DNA from 4 places in the Streptomyces sp. NBC_01241 genome. Region 3 is predicted to be linked to each of the others. Evidence: riboswitches for the same ligand, from Rfam matches in the RefSeq annotation. Region 3 holds a riboswitch; each other region holds the start of a gene.
The links. A riboswitch is a leader RNA that binds a small molecule or an ion and turns the genes downstream of it on or off. The one in region 3 is predicted to bind cyclic di-AMP.

Region 1 (3,971 bases), 5.0 Mb from region 3:
GCACGCCAAGGGGAAGACGGGCATCCCGGGCGAGCGCAAGGCGGAGCTGATGACGCACCTGCTGAACATCGACCCGCCCGACCACACCCGGCTGCGCCGCCTCGTCTCCAAGGCGTTCACCCCGCGCCGGGTCGCCGAGTTCGCCCCGCGGGTGCAGGAACTGACGGACCGCCTCATCGACCGTTTCATCGCGGAGGGGAAGGCGGACCTCATCCACGACTTCGCGTTCCCGCTCCCCATCTACGCGATCTGCGACCTGCTCGGCGTCCCGCCCGAGGACCAGGACGACTTCCGGGACTGGGCGGGCATGATGATCCGGCACGGCGGCGGCCCGCGCGGCGGGGTGGCCAGGTCGGTGAAGAAGATGCGCGGCTATCTCGCCGAACTGATCCACCGTAAAAGGGAGAACCCGGGGGACGATCTGATCTCGGGGCTGATCCGGGCCAGCGACCACGGCGAGCATCTCACCGAGAACGAGGCCGCGGCCATGGCCTTCATCCTCCTGTTCGCCGGATTCGAGACAACCGTCAATCTCGTCGGCAACGGCGTGTACGCCCTGCTGCGCAACCCCGCACAGCGCGAGCGGCTGCAACTCTCCCTCGACGCGGGCGAGAGCCGGCTGCTGGAGACCGGGATCGAGGAACTGCTGCGGTACGACGGTCCGGTGGAGCTGGCGACCTGGCGGTTCGCCACCGAGCCGCTGACGCTCGGCGGACAGGAGATCGCGGCAGGCGACCCCGTACTCGTCGTCCTCGCCGCCGCCGACCGCGACCCGGAACGCTTCGAGGACCCCGACACGCTCGACCTCGCGCGGAGTGACAATCAGCACCTCGGATACGGGCACGGCATCCACTACTGCCTGGGAGCACCGCTCGCCCGGCTGGAGGGACAGACCGCCCTCGCCACGCTCCTGAGACGCCTTCCCGACCTGCGACTTGCGGTGGAACCTGCCGATTTGAGGTGGCGTGGCGGGCTCATCATGCGTGGACTGCGCACACTGCCCGTGGAGTTCACACCGGGGTCCGCGCCGACACGAAGTGATGTCCCGTCAACTCCGTGACTTTCACGTGATCTGCGCTGCATCGACTTGTGACGCGCGTTCGAGTCCCGCTAGGTTCACCGTTCGACTCACCAGTCACTCGTCAGTCACACGGAAGGCATCCCCATGGGCTCCGCGAACGGCAGACACCGTCGCCCTCGTCAGGCACCCGCCATCGTCGTCGCCGCGGGCGTGACCGGATCGGCCATCGCCATCCCGCTGCTCGGTGCGGCCGGCGCGCACGCGGCCGACGCCACGACCTGGGACCGGGTGGCCGAGTGCGAGAGCGGCGGCATGTGGAGCGCCGACCTCGGCAACGGCTTCTACGGCGGCCTGCAGTTCTCGCAGGAGACCTGGAAGGCGTACGGCGGCGCTTCGTACGCCGAGCGCGCCGACCTCGCCAGCCGCGCGCAGCAGATAGCCGTGGCCGAGAAGGTCCTGGAGGACCGTGGCCCGCGGGCCTGGCCCAGCTGTGCGGTCATCTCCGGCCTCGCGGAGGACGGGACGCTGCCGGGCGTCGATCCGGGGATCGCGCCCGCCCCCGAGCCGGCACAGAGCACGGAGCCGGCTGACGGCACGTCGGCGACCCCGTCCGGCGGCGCCACTCCGTCGAACGGCAAGGGCGCCACGAACGGCAAGGGCGCCACGCACGGCAAGGGCGGCTCGAAGGGCTCGGGCGGTGCCGACGGGTCGACGGGCAAGGCCGAGTCCTCCACGCGGCCCTCGGCCACCGAGTCGGCCGCCCCGTCCTCCGACGCGCCCGGAGTGCCCGATGCGCGTGATTCATCCGATTCCCTCGGCCGTACGGGTGGCAAGCACCGTGGCGCACCGGCCTCCGAGGCGAGCCGGGGCGCGGACGGCGGGCTGGGCCGCGAGTCGGGCCGCCACGCCTCACGTGGCGACAGCGACGCACGCGACGCGGGCGCCTCGGCCGCCGACGGCACGTACACCGTCCGCCCCGGCGACAATCTCTGGGCGATTGCTGACGCACAGAAGGTTCCTGGTGGCTGGCCCGCGCTCTACGAGGCCAACAAGAGTGCCGTCGGCTCTGACCCGGACCTCATTCTCCCTGGCCAGAGTCTCGATCTCGGCGTGAAGGCCGAATGAGGGCGGTCTGAAAATCGACTAAAAGAGACCCAAAAATCGGGGCAGTTCAGAGGCCTATGTCCGCTTATGCGTAAGTGAGACATGGGTCTCTTTGCGTCAACTGGCGTGTCGCGCCCGGGGGCTCCGGCCGTATCGCCTCCCACCTGCGAAAACGATGGTTCCTCACATGCAAGTAAGGGCTGATTGTCCGATGTGTCCATCTTTGAAAGTGGGGGTTGCCTATGTTTACGGTCGGAACCGCTCGCACCGCGGGCCCCGTCGACCGTCACGCCGAATCCTGCCGTCGGTCGAAGGGAAGAGACGCGTAAAGCGCCGTAGGCAGGAGCGGGGGACCCAGGTAAGCGCCGGGCCCGATCGTCGAAAGACGCATCAGGACCGGCTTGGGGTGAAGTCGCGCGCTAGGACGTGCGGCCGGGCAACTCACTTGGCCCGAACCCGACAGCTCACCTCGTAGGCGTCGGTGAGGAGAAGTTCCATGCTGTTTTCCAGCAAGGGCAAGCACCGCCGCCCGTCCAAGGCCGTCCGTGTCGCCACGCTCGCCGGTGTCGCCGGTGCCGCCGTCGCCGTTCCGCTGATGGGTGCGACCGGCGCCTCCGCCGCCTCCGTCGCCACCTGGGACGCCGTTGCCCGGTGCGAGTCGGGTGGCAACTGGTCCATCAACACCGGTAACGGCTACTACGGCGGTCTGCAGTTCTCGCAGTCCAGCTGGGCCGCCGCCGGCGGTACGCAGTACGCCCCCCGTGCCGACCTGGCCACCAAGGCCCAGCAGATCGCCACCGCCGAGAAGCTCCTCGCCGTGCAGGGTCCGGGCGCCTGGGGCTGCGCCGGTGCCGGCAACCTGCGCAACGACGGGGTGAACCCGGGCGTCGACACCGGCTCCTCCTCGAACTCCGGCGCCACCAAGCAGCAGAGCGCCCCGGCCGCGCCGAAGCAGCAGTCGCAGCCGAAGAAGGCCGAGCGCACCGAGGCCCCCGCCGCCAACCGCTCGGACCGCTCCGCCGCCCCGCAGGCCGAGTCGAAGGAGACCGTCACCACCCCGACCGGCCAGAAGGTCAAGAAGGGTGACGGCGAGTACAAGGTTGTCTCCGGCGACTCCCTGAGCAAGATCGCCGCCGACCACAAGGTCAAGGGCGGCTGGCAGCGGCTGTTCGAGATGAACAAGGACATCGTCAAGGACGCGGACCTGATCTACCCGGGTCAGCAGCTGCACCTGACCAAGTAGTCCAGGGCCTCTCCTCCCCGAGCACCCCGGCCCGGCGCGCATCCCCCCGTATGCGCCGGGCCGGGGTTTCCTGTGTCGCGTGCCACCCCGCGTGCCACCCCGCGTGTCACCCCTACGCACCACCCCCGCGTGACGCTTCCGCTCTGTGTGATCGTTCAACTGTTGTAGTTACTGACCAGTAAAATTCTGACGGTTTGTCCGACGATGAGCGTCCTTGGGTCCTTTTTCGTCCCAGGGGTCGGGCGGTCGTCCGGCTGAGCGGGCCGGGCCGGTTAGGCTCTTGTCGCAAGGCCAAAGTGACCCTGCACAACCAGTGTCATATCCCAGAAGGAGATGCCTCGTGCCGTCCATCGACGTCGTCGTAGCCCGGGAAATCCTCGACTCCCGGGGGAACCCCACGGTCGAGGTCGAAGTTGGCCTCGACGACGGCAGCACGGGCCGTGCTGCCGTGCCGTCCGGCGCCTCCACCGGCGCGTTCGAGGCCATTGAGCTTCGCGACGGTGACCCCAACCGCTACCACGGCAAGGGCGTGGAGAAGGCCGTCCTCGCCGTGATCGAGCAGATCGGCCCGGAGCTCGTCGGTTACGACGCGACCGAGCAGCG
Region 2 (3,971 bases), 1.9 Mb from region 3:
GAGGCCGGGAGCCGGCGGTCCGGCCGGTGCGTGGGACCGTGGGCCGGCGGTCCGGCCGGTCGACGCGGCGCAGCCGGTGCGCGGCCGCGGCCCGTTCGGCGTGCTGGGCGGTCAGCGCCCTGGCCCGTTCCGCGTCACCGCGCGCCACCGCGTCCACGACGGCTCCGTGCTCGGCCCAGGAATCCGCCGGGCAGGCCGGCTGCTCGACCGCGTACATCCAGGCGATCTTGTGCCGGAGCTGGGTGAGCAGCGCGATCAGGCCGGGACTGCCGGAGGCCTGCACCAACGTCTCGTGGAACCAGCCGCCCAGCGGGCGCAGATCCTCCCCCTCGCCCCGCCTGGCCCGCTCCTGGCCGAGCCGGACCAGACCGCGCAGCACCTTCAGATGCGCCTCGGTGCGGCGCTGCGCGGCGCGCGCGGCGGCCAGCGGCTCCAGCAGCATCCGGACCTCCAGCAGGTCGGCGGCCTCCTGTCGGGTCGGCTCGGCCACGCACGCGCCCGCGTGCCGCCGGGTGACCACGAAGCCCTCGGACTCCAGGGTGCGCAGCGCTTCCCGTACCGGGACGCGGGAGACCCCGTATCGACGCGCCAACGACTCCTCTGTGAGCCGGCTGCCGCGTTCGAAGACACCGGAGACGATGTCGTCACGGATTGCCGTGCATACCGCATGCGCGGGAATGCGCATGTCCGAACCTCCGCCTTAATCCCCGCGAAACGCGGCCGGCCGACGCCTGTTCTGCGACCCTATTGCAGTGCGGTCGAATTTCCGATGCCGGGTGGAAATTCATGAATATCTTTTGGCCACGGAGCGACTCGGCGGGCATGTACTGCAGGCGGGCACCACGGGCAGACACAGAGGCCAGGCACGGCGAAGGCCGGGCACAGGGAAGGCCGGGCACAGCGAAGGCCCCGGTGTGTGCCGGGGCCTTCGAAGAGGTGCTGCAGGTGGGACGGGCGGCTTCGGTCAGACGTTGACGCCGTGGGCGCGCAGGTAGGCGACGGGGTTCATGTCGGAGCCGTACGACGGCGTCGTCCGGGCCTCGAAGTGGAGGTGCGGGCCCGTGGAGTTGCCGGTCGAGCCGGAGAGCCCGATCCGCTCGCCCGCGCCGACGCTCTGGCCGACGGAGACGCCGATCGAGGAGAGGTGGCCGTACTGCGTGTACGTGCCGTCCGTCATCCGGAGCACGATGTTGTTGCCGTACGCGCCGCCCCAGCCGGCCTCGACGACCGTACCGGCACCGACGGCGACGACAGAACTGCCGGACGCGGCGTGGAAGTCGATGCCCGAGTGGCTGCCGGACGACCAGAGCGAGCCACTGGACTTGTAGCCGGTGGTGACGTACGAACCTGCGACCGGGAGCCGGAAGGCGCCCAGGCGGGTGCGCTCGGCGGACCGGGCGGCACGCGCCTTCTCCGCCCGCGCCTCGGCCGCGCGCTTCGCTTCGGCCTCGGCCTCCGCCTTCTCCTTCGCCGCGGCATCGGCCTGGTGCTGCTGTGCGGCGGCCTGGGCCTCTATCTGGTCGGCGAGGGCGCTGTCGATGCCGATGACCTGGTTCAGGCCGGTCTCGCCGACGGAGGTGACCCCGGTGTCCGCTGCGAGGGCCGGAGAGGCCGCGCCGCCGATGACGCCGGTGGTGGCCAGGGCCGCGACGCCGGCGATCTTCGCGCTCCTGCGCGTCAGTCGACTCGGGGCACGATGCTTCCCGGTGGCACGGGTGAACGCCATGAAGTGGCTGGTCCTTTCCTTCCTTCTCGCCTACCGGGTTAGCTGACGGGTTCGGAGCAGGAAGGTCTCCTACGGACTACTCGGCCTCGGTGAGGCTCAGGCATCCGATTCACCCCAGGGACTTCGTGGGTCCCCGGCTCCCCAGGCTCGCGCCTGACGGGGACTCGGCGATGACTGTCCGGTACGTCGCGGATGCGGCATACGAGTGACGGACAGCCCGGCCGACGCTAAGCGGGGTCACTTTCATTCACCAAACGGACAGGCTGTTTTGTAGCGCATCCCACAGGGCAGACAGGCAACCTCTCCACCAGAACGGACAAAAAGGAATACCCCGGCGAGATCTCACTCACAGGGGTATTCCTCTTGTCCCGGTATGCAGACATGCGACGGGTTGGTGGACCGGGCGACCGGTGGGCCGTCACAGGTGACCCGTCACAAGCGAACTGTCGCGGCCTGACGGGCCGGCCATCCCGTCAGGCCGCCTCCCGCGCCCGCGACAGGTACGCCCGTCAGCCGGTGACCACCGACACCTCTCCGATGTCCAGCGCCCGGACCGGTTCCTCGATCTGCGCCGCGTCACCGACGAGGACCGTGACCAGCCGGTCGCCCGGGAAGGCGTTGACCACCGCCGCGGTCGCCTCGACCGTGCCGGTCTCCGCGAGCCGGGCGTACAGGTGTGCCTGGTAGTCGTCCGGGAGGTGCTGCTCGACCTGGTCTGCGAGGGTGCCGGCGACGGAGGCCGCCATCTCGAACTTCAGCGGTGCGACACCGACGAGGTTCTGCACGGCCGTCTCGCGCTCCTCGTCGGTCAGCCCCTCAGCGGCCAGGGCCCGCAGGACCGTCCACAGGTCCTTCAGGGCCGGTCCGGTGGACTCCGTGTCGACGGATCCGCTGATGGCGAGCATCGCGGCACCCGTCGCCCCCGAGGCGGAATCCGGGGCCGACGAGCGCAGCACCTGGGCGAAGGCCCGCACGCCGTACGTGTAGCCCTTCTCCTCGCGCAGCACCCGGTCCAGCCGGGACGTGAGCGTGCCGCCCAGGCAGTACGTGCCGAGCACCTGAGCCGGCCATACGCTGTCGTGCCGGTCGGGGCCGATCCGGCCGATCAGCAGCTGCGTCTGCACCGCGCCCGGACGGTCGACGATCACCACCCGACCGCTGTCGTCCGCGGTGATCGGCGGGGCGGGGCGGGGCTCGGCGGTGTCGCCCGCCCAGTCGCCGAGGGTGTCGGCGAGCAGGGCGTCCAGGTCGATGCCGGTGAGGTCACCGACGACCACGGCGGTTGCCGTGGACGGCCTGACGTGGGCGTCGAAGAAGGCACGCACGGCCGACGAGTCGATCCGCTCCACCGTCTCCTCGGTGCCCTGGCGTGGGCGCGACATGCGCGCCGTGGCCGGGAAGAGCTCCTTGGAGAGCTGCTTGGCGGCGCGGCGGGCCGGGTTGGCCTGCTCGTGCGGGATCTCGTCGAGCCGGTTGCGTACCAGCCGCTCGACCTCGCTGTCGGCGAAGGCGGGCGCCCGCAGCGCCTCGGCGACCAGCGCGAGCGCCTTGGCCAGTCGGGAGGCCGGGACCTCCAGGGAGACCCGGATGCCGGGGTGGTCGGCGTGCGCGTCGAGGGTGGCGCCGCAGCGCTCCAGCTCGGCGGCGAACTCCTCGGCCGTGTGCTTGTCGGTGCCCTCGGAGAGCGCCCGCGCCATGATCGTGGCCACGCCGTCGAGGCCCTCGGGCTCGGCGTCCAACGGGGCGTCCAGGACGATCTCGACCGCCACGACCTGCTGGCCGGGACGTTGGCAGCGCAGCACCGTGAGGCCATTGGGCAGGGCGCCGCGCTCCGGTGCGGGGAAGGCCCACGGGCGGGCGACGCCGGGGGCCGGCTGCGGGTGGAACTGCATCGAAACTCCAGTCGCGGCAGCGTCGGTCACTTGTCCGCTCCTTCGTGCGCGTCGGTATCGTCGGCTTCGGTCTCATCGGTGTCCGGTGATTCCGCGGGCTCGGCCGATTCGGCCGGTTCGTAGACCAGCACCGCCCGGTTGTCGGGGCGCAGCTGGGCCTTGGCGACCGCCTGGACCTCTTCAGCGGTGACATCGAGCACCCGCTGTACGGCGGTCAGGGCGAGCTGCGGGTCGTCGAACAGCACGGCGAACCGGCAGAGTTCGTCGGCGCGGCCCGCCACCGTACCGAGCCGGTCCAGCCACTCGCGCTCCAACTGGGCCTGCGCACGCTCCATTTCCTCGGGCGTGGGGCC
Region 3 (3,971 bases):
CTCGACGAGGCGACCGAACCGTGCACCAGCGCGGAGGCTCCGCGCTCGGAGTGCGCGAAGCCGAGAACGGCGACGACGCCGGCCGCGATCACTTCCAGGACGAGGAAGATTCCGGTGATCCACGCGTTGGCGCGCAGGTCCAGGAGGCCTGCGAGGGTGGCGAGCGCCATGACTCCGGCGCCCGCGAGTGGGGTCGGTATCTGCACCACGGGAGCGAGGTAGTCGGCCGTGCCCATGGCGATGACCGGGGGCACGATCATCACGACCAGCAGGGAGAGCACGAAGACGAGCCACCCGGCCAGCCGTCCCGCCATGGTCGACACCATGGCGTACTCACCGCCCGCACTCGGGATGAGGGTGCCCAGTTCCGAGTAACAGAAGGCGACCGCGATACAGAGCAGCGAACCGATGCCGATGGTCAGGGCGGTGTACGTGCCGAGGCTGGAGAACAGGTCCGGTACGACCACGAAGAGTGTCGAAGCGGGCGTCACGCAGGAGAGCGTGAGGAGTGTTCCGCCCACGACGCCGATGGAACGCTTGAGCTTCTGTGGGGTGGGGCCGGTCGCGGGGGCCAGCGCCTGGGGAGCGCTGAGCGTTTCGGTCATCGTGCGATTCCGATCAACAGGTGCGGTGACTGAGCACGGGAGCGGTATCGCCTCCAGACGAGGACGTAGTGAACGTTTTCTTCGCTCCCAGCGCGACATGCAATCCTGACGAGTTTCGCAGGTCAAGAGCTGTTCACCTACGGAATTCGTTGTTTCGGCGAGCCGATACAACGGTTTGTCGTTGAAAGTGCGTCACTCTGCTGGAGATCGACGGGTGCGGGAACCGCAGCGGAATCCGATGGAAAATTTTGCCCGTTTCAGGATCCGGAGAGGCGGGAGCGTCCCGGAGCACCGCGGAGGACGGACGGCAGAGAGCGGAGAACGGCCGACGGCGGACGGCGGAGGGCGCGCGTCGACCGGGCCGTGAGCGCCCGCGCTCCGACTGGGGGTGCGCATCCATGGACTTGGTGCCAGCCTGGATTCATGGCTTGGGCGTCATGGACGACTCGCGGTGTGTTCTCCGGGCATGGTGGCGTGCTGACGGACGAGGTCGGCGTCCTGTCCGGGGACCTGACGGTTCACACGACCTGGGCCGATGACATGGCTCAGGTGACAGTGCAGTACACGGGTGCGATCGACTGGTTCACCATGTCGGGCAGCCCCGTGCCGTGCTGCTCCGAGGACGACAGCCGTCGTCTCCACGACGCGGTGGTGAAGTCCGTTCGTGAAGGAGCGGCGGCCAAGGTTCCCAGGCCACCGCCCAGCAGGCCGGAGTAGGTACCCCTGCCCCCAGGAAGCGACCGAACGGCGGTCCCTGACCGGCGGGTACGGTCCTTCACGAGAGGCCTGCTCGGCCCTCCGTGAACCCGTGAACCCGTCGGCCCTGAACCGCCGCCAGGAGCTCTTGTGCGTCAGTAGGCGCCGAACACGTTGTCGATCGAGCCGTACCTGTCGGCCGCGTAATTGCACGCTGCGGTGATGTTGGCGACCGGGTCGTAGCTGTCCATCGACGTGCCGGGCACGTGGTAGGCGCGGAACGTCGGGTCGATGATCTGCAGGAGCCCCTTGGACGGCGTTCCCTTGGCGGCGTTCGAGTCCCAGTTGTTGATGGCCCGGGGGTTACCGGAGGACTCGCGCATGATGTTGCGGTGGATGCCGTCGTAGCTGCCGGGTATGCCGTGCTGGGCCATGACGGCCAGCGACTCCTTGATCCAGCCGTCCAGGTCATTGGTGTACTTGGCGGGGGCGGCGGCAGTGGTCGACACCGCGACGGTGTTCACGGCCGATACGCCGGTGGACGTGCCGGCCACAGCCTTGGCGCCGATGGTCAGTTTCATGCCCGGGTGAATCAGCGTGGGGTCGGCACCGATGGTCTCTCGATTGTCCGCGTACAGCTTCTGCCAGCCACCGCTTACGGAATGCCCCTTCGCGATCTTGGAAAGGGTGTCACCCGCGATCACGGAATAGATGGTGGGCGCGGCCTTCTGGGCGGAGATTTCCTTGGCGACGGCGGCCGGTGCCGTGGCCTTTGCGGTGGCAGCCTGGGCCGGCGCGGCCGAAGCGAATCCGGCGCAGACCAGCGGCAGCACGAGGGCGGCTCCGCCCGTGGTCGCGGCAATGAAACCGCGGGTCCGCGAAGTGGGCTTGCGACGACGATACTCACCCGTTGTGGGCATGGCGAATTCCTCTCCGTCGCCTACGAGGTGAGCTGTCGGGTTCAGGCTGGAGATGCCTGGCCGCATGCAATTGCGACTTCACCCCGAGCCATACCGGATACCGGTTCGGCGGCTTACCTGGGTCCCCCGCTCCTGCCGTACGTGAGTGGGTTGGTCGGATTCTCGGACGGCGGCAGGATTCGGCGTTCCGTCCGGATTGACGGTGACCGTAGGCGAGAAATGCCGAAGGGAACAAGCCCCTATTTTTTGATCACAATTCATTTGCAAGATCGAATCACGGAAGGGGAAGTAAGCCACCTCACATCGCCATGCCAAATTTCCTTGCACAGAAGGGAACCGGGTGACGCGCCACGACATCGCGAGGCCTGAAAGTGACTCACACCACGCAGCTTCAGAAACGGGCATACCGGGCAGCGTCGAGAGATCGCAACTCCCCCCAAATGCCCCTTTGTTGCCCAAGAGCCCATGTCTAACGAAAGCGCACATATAGGACATTTGACTGACTCTTCGCCTGTTCTCGCTCCGGTGCACCACCGTCGGGCCCGCCACACCCGGCAGGACCGGCCTCCGATCGCTCGCGCCACTCCCCCGCACGGCATCGAGGCGTTGCCTTCCGCCCGCCTGATCGCTAAGGTTTCGAGCTGTCCTGTTGTCTCCGATAGAGGTGGACGTTGCGCATCTGAGGTTCGCGATCATCGCGCCGTACGACTCCGGTCGTACGCCCGTCACGCAGTAGCAGTGTGTTGTCCTGCCCGTGACCCCGCGTGGATGCGACCTCGGTGCATGAGCCGTCCCTCGATCTTTCGGACCGCCGCACCTGTTCCTGTTCGGTCGCTGCGTGGTGCTCGCATACGAAGCCCCCTTCACCGCGCTCACGACTGCGAGGATCACCATGGCGACACCCACCACCCCCAGTGCCTCCCTCACCTGCTCCGCCCTGTCCTTCCAGTGGCCGGACGGCACGACCGTCTTCGACGGGCTCTCGCTCAGCATCGGCCGGGGCCGCACAGGCCTCGTCGGCAACAACGGCGCGGGCAAGTCCACACTGCTGCGCCTGCTGGCCAGCCTGCTGCGCCCCTCCCAGGGCTCGGTGACCGTCGGCGGCAGCCTCGCCCACCTTCCTCAGAACATCACCCTCGACACGACGCTGCGGGTGGACGAGGCCCTGGGCATCGCCGAGCGGCGCGACGCGCTGCGCGCCATCGAGGCCGGAGATGTGGACGAGAAGCACTTCGAGACGATCGGCGACGACTGGGACGTGGAGGAACAGGCCCTCGCGACACTGGGGTCGCTCGGGCTCGGATACCTGGAGCTGGACCGCACCGTGGGCCAGATGTCCGGCGGGGAGACCGTCCTGCTGCGGCTGGCCGCCCTGCTGCTGGAACGCCCCGACGTCCTCCTGATGGACGAACCGACCAACAACCTCGATGTGTTCGCGCGCCGCAGGCTCTACGACGCCGTCGACAACTGGCGCTCCGGAGTACTGGTCGTGGTCAGCCACGACCTCGAACTGCTCGAACGCGTGGACCGCATCGCCGAACTGCACGCCGGATCCGTGAGCTGGTACGGCGGTGGCTGGTCGGCCTACCAGGAGGCCCTGGCCACCGAACAGGAGGCCGCCGGACGGATGTTGAGGGCCGCGGAGGCCGACGTGCGCCGGCAGAAACGCGAACTGGAGGAGACCCAGGTGAAGCTGGCCCGCCGTCAGCGCCAAGGCAGGAAGGCGGAGGCCGACGGGGGCCTCCCGAAG
Region 4 (3,971 bases), 7.1 Mb from region 3:
ACCACAACCTTCTGTACGTCCTGTACATTTTTTACAGGTGCTCGCGCAGAGTCCGCTCACGCGAATCCCGTACAGATCCCGGAGGAGAGGCATCGTTCATGCTGTTCCGTCCTGCCGCCCGCTACGTGCTGCCCGAGTTCACCGAGCGCACGACCAACGGGACCCGCACCCTCGACCCGTACTCCAAGCTGCTCGCCGAACGGATCGTCTTCCTCGGCACCCCGGTCGACGACACCGCGGCCAATGACCTGGTCGCCCAGTTCATGTATCTGGAACACGCCGCCCCGGACCGGCCCATCTCCCTCTACATCAACTCCCCCGGCGGCTCGTTCGGGGCCATGTCGGCGATCTACGACACGATGGAGTACCTCACCTGCGAGGTGGAGACCTACTGCCTCGGCCAGGCAGGTTCCTGCGCGTCGGCACTGCTCGCGGCGGGTGCTCCCGGCAGGCGGCACGCGCTGCCCGGGGCGCGGGTCGTCGTACAGCAGCCCGCACTCACCGAGCCGGTGCAGGGCCAGCCGTCCGATCTGGAGATCGAGGCGCAGGAGTTGGAACGGGTCCACGAGATGCTCACCACGCTGTTGGCCCGCCATACCGGCCGCGGCGCCGAGCAGATCGCCGCCGACATCGAGCGCGATCTCATCCTCGACGCCCCCGGCGCCAAGGCATACGGCCTGGTGGACCACGTCATGGAGAACCGGAAGTCGTCGCTCCCGCCGCACGGTGCGCGGTGAACGCCCGGTGCGACCACCGGAGTTGCCACCACCGCCCGCGCTGACACGCGCCGAGGGCGAGTTCATCGACCGCTATCTCGAAGTCCTCGACCAACTGGGCCGGATCAACCCGGCCCGCGGCGACGACACCTACTCCGCGCTGCGGGCCGCACAGGCACTGGCCTCACGGGCGGCCGCGCTGCGGGACGCCCTCACGTTGATGCACGAACGCGGCGAAGCACGGATCCACGCCGCCACCCTGGCCCGGGCGCTACGGGTGCTGGACGGGGAACGGCGGGCCGGACGCGTCACCGTACCTCCCGATCCGACGAGTTGATCAACCGATTTTCCGCCAGGCCGGCCGGGACCAGCCGGGCTCCCCCGCAACCCGCCCCGGCCGGGGGCACCCAACTCCCGTTCGCGACACGCCCGGTGGTCACATCGAAATTCCTAGCTCTTTCGGCGTAGAAAGTCCCTCTCGCGAGATATTTCTCCAGTTGCGCGCTCCCGGCGGGCAATGAGCGGAATCCTTGATTCCACCCCTGGTACGGGACCGGTCCGAATGAACGTCAGCGTTCCCGGAACCGCCGGCTCCACCCGAACGGGTCAGCCGCGAAGAGCCTCACAATTCGTCGTTTATCCTCGAAAATCCGGCAGTCGGTGAGTCAAGATCCGTGGGACGACAAGCCCCCGCCACAGCGACGGGGCGGTCCGGGCGGACGCCGAGTCCTGCCGCCGTCCGGATGTCTGGTCGACAGAAGTGGATCGGCAGGAGTGGAGGACCCGAGCACAACGGGTCGACCGGATCACCGGTCGGCCCTCGGGGTGAAGCCGCCGAGCGCGGCCGGGCAACTTCGCCAGCCCGAACCCGACAGGTCATCCTTCACAGGCGGCTGACGAAGGGTTGCGCATGACTGCGCAGGTTCATGTCCCGTCTCTGCTCGCCCGGGCCGGTACGGCCTCGGTTCTGACTCTGGCCGCCGTCGGCGGCACCATGCTCGCCCCGGGCGCCGCGACGGAGGCCCAGGCGGCGACTCTCTCCATGAAGGCACTCAAGGTCGCCGCGTCCAAGAAGGGATCGCCGTACAGGTGGGGGGCCACCGGCCCCAACCTCTTCGACTGCTCGGGACTGACGGCCTATTCGTTCAAGAAGGCCGGCAAGAGGCTCCCCCGCACGGCCCAGCAGCAGTACAACAAGACCCGCCACATCCCGGCCTCGCACAGGCAACGCGGCGATCTGGTCTTCTTCCACTACGGCCACAGCGTCTACCACGTGGGGATCTACGCCGGTCACGGCAAGATCTGGCACTCGCCGAGGAGCGGTGCGGTGGTCCGGCTGGAGAAGATCTGGACGAAACACGTCTATTACGGCCGGGTCCGCTGACGCGGTCTCAGCGCCGCTGACAAGCCCGGTGCGGCTGAGGACTTCAGCGCAGCAGGGGGCCGGACGCCAGGACCAGTCCCCACGCGGTGAGCGCCGCGCCGCCTCCGCCCTCGACGGCGCGGGCGGCACGCGGGCGGCGCAGCCGCCGCCCCATCCGTCCCGTCCGCCGTCGGCCTGTCCGGGTAACGGGGCGGATCGGGTGGCCGTTCAGTTCTGTACGGGGGTGCTCCATGGGAGCGCGATCCAGACCCTCTTGCCTCCGTCGGCGGTGGGGGTGACGGTCAGCCGGCCTCCGCACTCCTTGGCCAGGGAGCGGATGATCACCATGCCGCGTCCGTTGTCCTGCTGAACGGTGGTGGGCAGCCGCCGGGGCCGACGCGGGTGACTGTCCGTCACTCCCAGCTGCAGCTGTTCCTCCCGTTCCAGTCTCAGGTCCACGGTGAAAGTGGGCGACTGCCCGAAGGTGTGCTGGACGGCGTTGGTCGCGAGCTCCGAGACGACGAGCCGGATGCCGTCGGCGAACTCCGTGTCGGTGGCCAGTCCCCATTCGGTGAGCACCCGGTCCACGTATCTCCGGGCCGCCGCGACCGAGACCGGCTCGCTCGGCAGAGTGACGCTGGCTTCTTGATGGTCTGCCATGGCGAGCCGTCCCTTTCCCACCCGGACCGACTCGCGCTCGGTCCCGGTTGTGCTTCGCGCCAGATTGCCCTTGATGCTGCCCCCTCCGGCGGCGATCCACCGAGATATGCATATATCTGTCGCTCAATGCGGTGAACCCTGCCACGCAAAACCGTATGCGGGCGTCACACTGTCCGCTCGGCAGGAGGAGGAGCGGGGATAGGGAGGAAGGCCGCCGATCCAGCACGGTCCCGGGCTCAACTTCCCCATATTCAACATCAGTTGCTTCCGTTCTCGGTCGGCGAATATGCCGGTCTCACCGGCTGTTCTCGACCATGTGACGAGTAGCCGTTCGGTGACGGACGGCTGGCCGTGCGGGACTCCAAGGACGTGTCCAGGCCCCCACTGCGGTTCTCCGCGGCGGGGGCCTGGACCTCTTTCGTCTCCGGCCTGCACCGGGGTCCGGTCAGCTGACGGGAGCGGTCCGTCGCACGATCGCCACCGCCTCGGCAATCTGTTCCTCGGTCAGATCGGCGCGCCCGGTCAGCCGCAGCCGGGAGACGCCGTCCGGCACCGACGGCGGCCGGAAGCATCCCACCGCGATTCCGGCGGTACGGCAGTCGGCCGCCCAGCGCACCGCCGCGTCTGCCGAGGGCGCCCGTACCGAGACCACGGCGGCATCGGGGCGCACGGCGGTCAGGCCGGCGGCGGTCAGCCGCTCGTACAGCGCGCTGGCGACGTCTCGGACCCGTTCGGCGCGCTCCGGCTCGCGGCCGAGCAGTCGCAGGCTGCCCAGCGCGGCGCCCGCGGCGGCCGGCGCGAGACCCGTGTCGAAGATGAAAGTCCGGGCCGTGTTGACCAGGTGTTCGATGACCCGGGCCGGACCGAGGACCGCTCCGCCCTGGCTGCCCAGGGACTTGGAGAGGGTGAGCGTGGTGACGATTCCGTCGCCGCCCGCGAGACCGGCGGCGGCGAGCGCGCCCCGGCCGCCGTCCCCCAGTACGCCCAGACCGTGCGCGTCGTCGACGAGCAGCGCGGCGCCCTCCGCCCGGCAGGCGTCGGCCAGTTCGGGCAGCGGCGCGGCGTCGCCGTCGACCGAGAAGACCGAGTCGGTGACCACCAGTGCACGGCCGTCGTGCGTCTGCAGGGCCTTGCGTACGGCGTCGGGGTCGGCGTGCGGCACGACGGCGGTCCCGGCCCGGGAGAGCCGGCAACCGTCCACGATCGAGGCGTGGTTGCCCGCGTCGGAAACG

Region 1: another riboswitch for cyclic di-AMP. It lies ahead of OG306_RS14665 (transglycosylase family protein); the one in region 3 lies ahead of OG306_RS37860 (transglycosylase SLT domain-containing protein).
Region 2: another riboswitch for cyclic di-AMP. It lies ahead of OG306_RS29075 (M23 family metallopeptidase); the one in region 3 lies ahead of OG306_RS37860 (transglycosylase SLT domain-containing protein).
Region 4: another riboswitch for cyclic di-AMP. It lies ahead of OG306_RS05135 (C40 family peptidase); the one in region 3 lies ahead of OG306_RS37860 (transglycosylase SLT domain-containing protein).

The regions. Positions count from the first base shown of each region.
Region 1 is NZ_CP108494.1:3,360,922-3,364,892, reverse strand. It holds gene OG306_RS14675 (cytochrome P450 family protein) at 1-1,060, shown strand, start outside; gene OG306_RS14670 (transglycosylase family protein) at 1,166-2,146, shown strand; cyclic di-AMP (ydaO/yuaA leader) riboswitch at 2,447-2,618, shown strand; gene OG306_RS14665 (transglycosylase family protein) at 2,622-3,368, shown strand; gene eno (phosphopyruvate hydratase) at 3,709-3,971, shown strand, end outside.
Region 2 is NZ_CP108494.1:6,464,199-6,468,169, reverse strand. It holds gene OG306_RS29080 (GntR family transcriptional regulator) at 1-685, opposite strand, end outside; gene OG306_RS29075 (M23 family metallopeptidase) at 965-1,726, opposite strand; cyclic di-AMP (ydaO/yuaA leader) riboswitch at 1,739-1,906, opposite strand; gene OG306_RS29070 (M16 family metallopeptidase) at 2,236-3,618, opposite strand; gene OG306_RS29065 (M16 family metallopeptidase) at 3,645-3,971, opposite strand, start outside.
Region 3 is NZ_CP108494.1:8,358,476-8,362,446, reverse strand. It holds gene OG306_RS37870 (APC family permease) at 1-605, opposite strand, end outside; gene OG306_RS37865 (hypothetical protein) at 1,029-1,322, shown strand; gene OG306_RS37860 (transglycosylase SLT domain-containing protein) at 1,457-2,221, opposite strand; cyclic di-AMP (ydaO/yuaA leader) riboswitch at 2,224-2,388, opposite strand; gene OG306_RS37855 (ATP-binding cassette domain-containing protein) at 3,114-3,971, shown strand, end outside.
Region 4 is NZ_CP108494.1:1,240,639-1,244,609, forward strand. It holds gene OG306_RS05125 (ATP-dependent Clp protease proteolytic subunit) at 102-737, shown strand; gene OG306_RS05130 (hypothetical protein) at 745-1,053, shown strand; cyclic di-AMP (ydaO/yuaA leader) riboswitch at 1,459-1,623, shown strand; gene OG306_RS05135 (C40 family peptidase) at 1,627-2,100, shown strand; partial or broken gene OG306_RS05140 (LysE family translocator) at 2,144-2,257, opposite strand; gene OG306_RS05145 (ATP-binding protein) at 2,308-2,739, opposite strand; gene OG306_RS05150 (DUF397 domain-containing protein) at 3,091-3,192, shown strand; gene OG306_RS05155 (8-amino-7-oxononanoate synthase) at 3,185-3,971, opposite strand, start outside.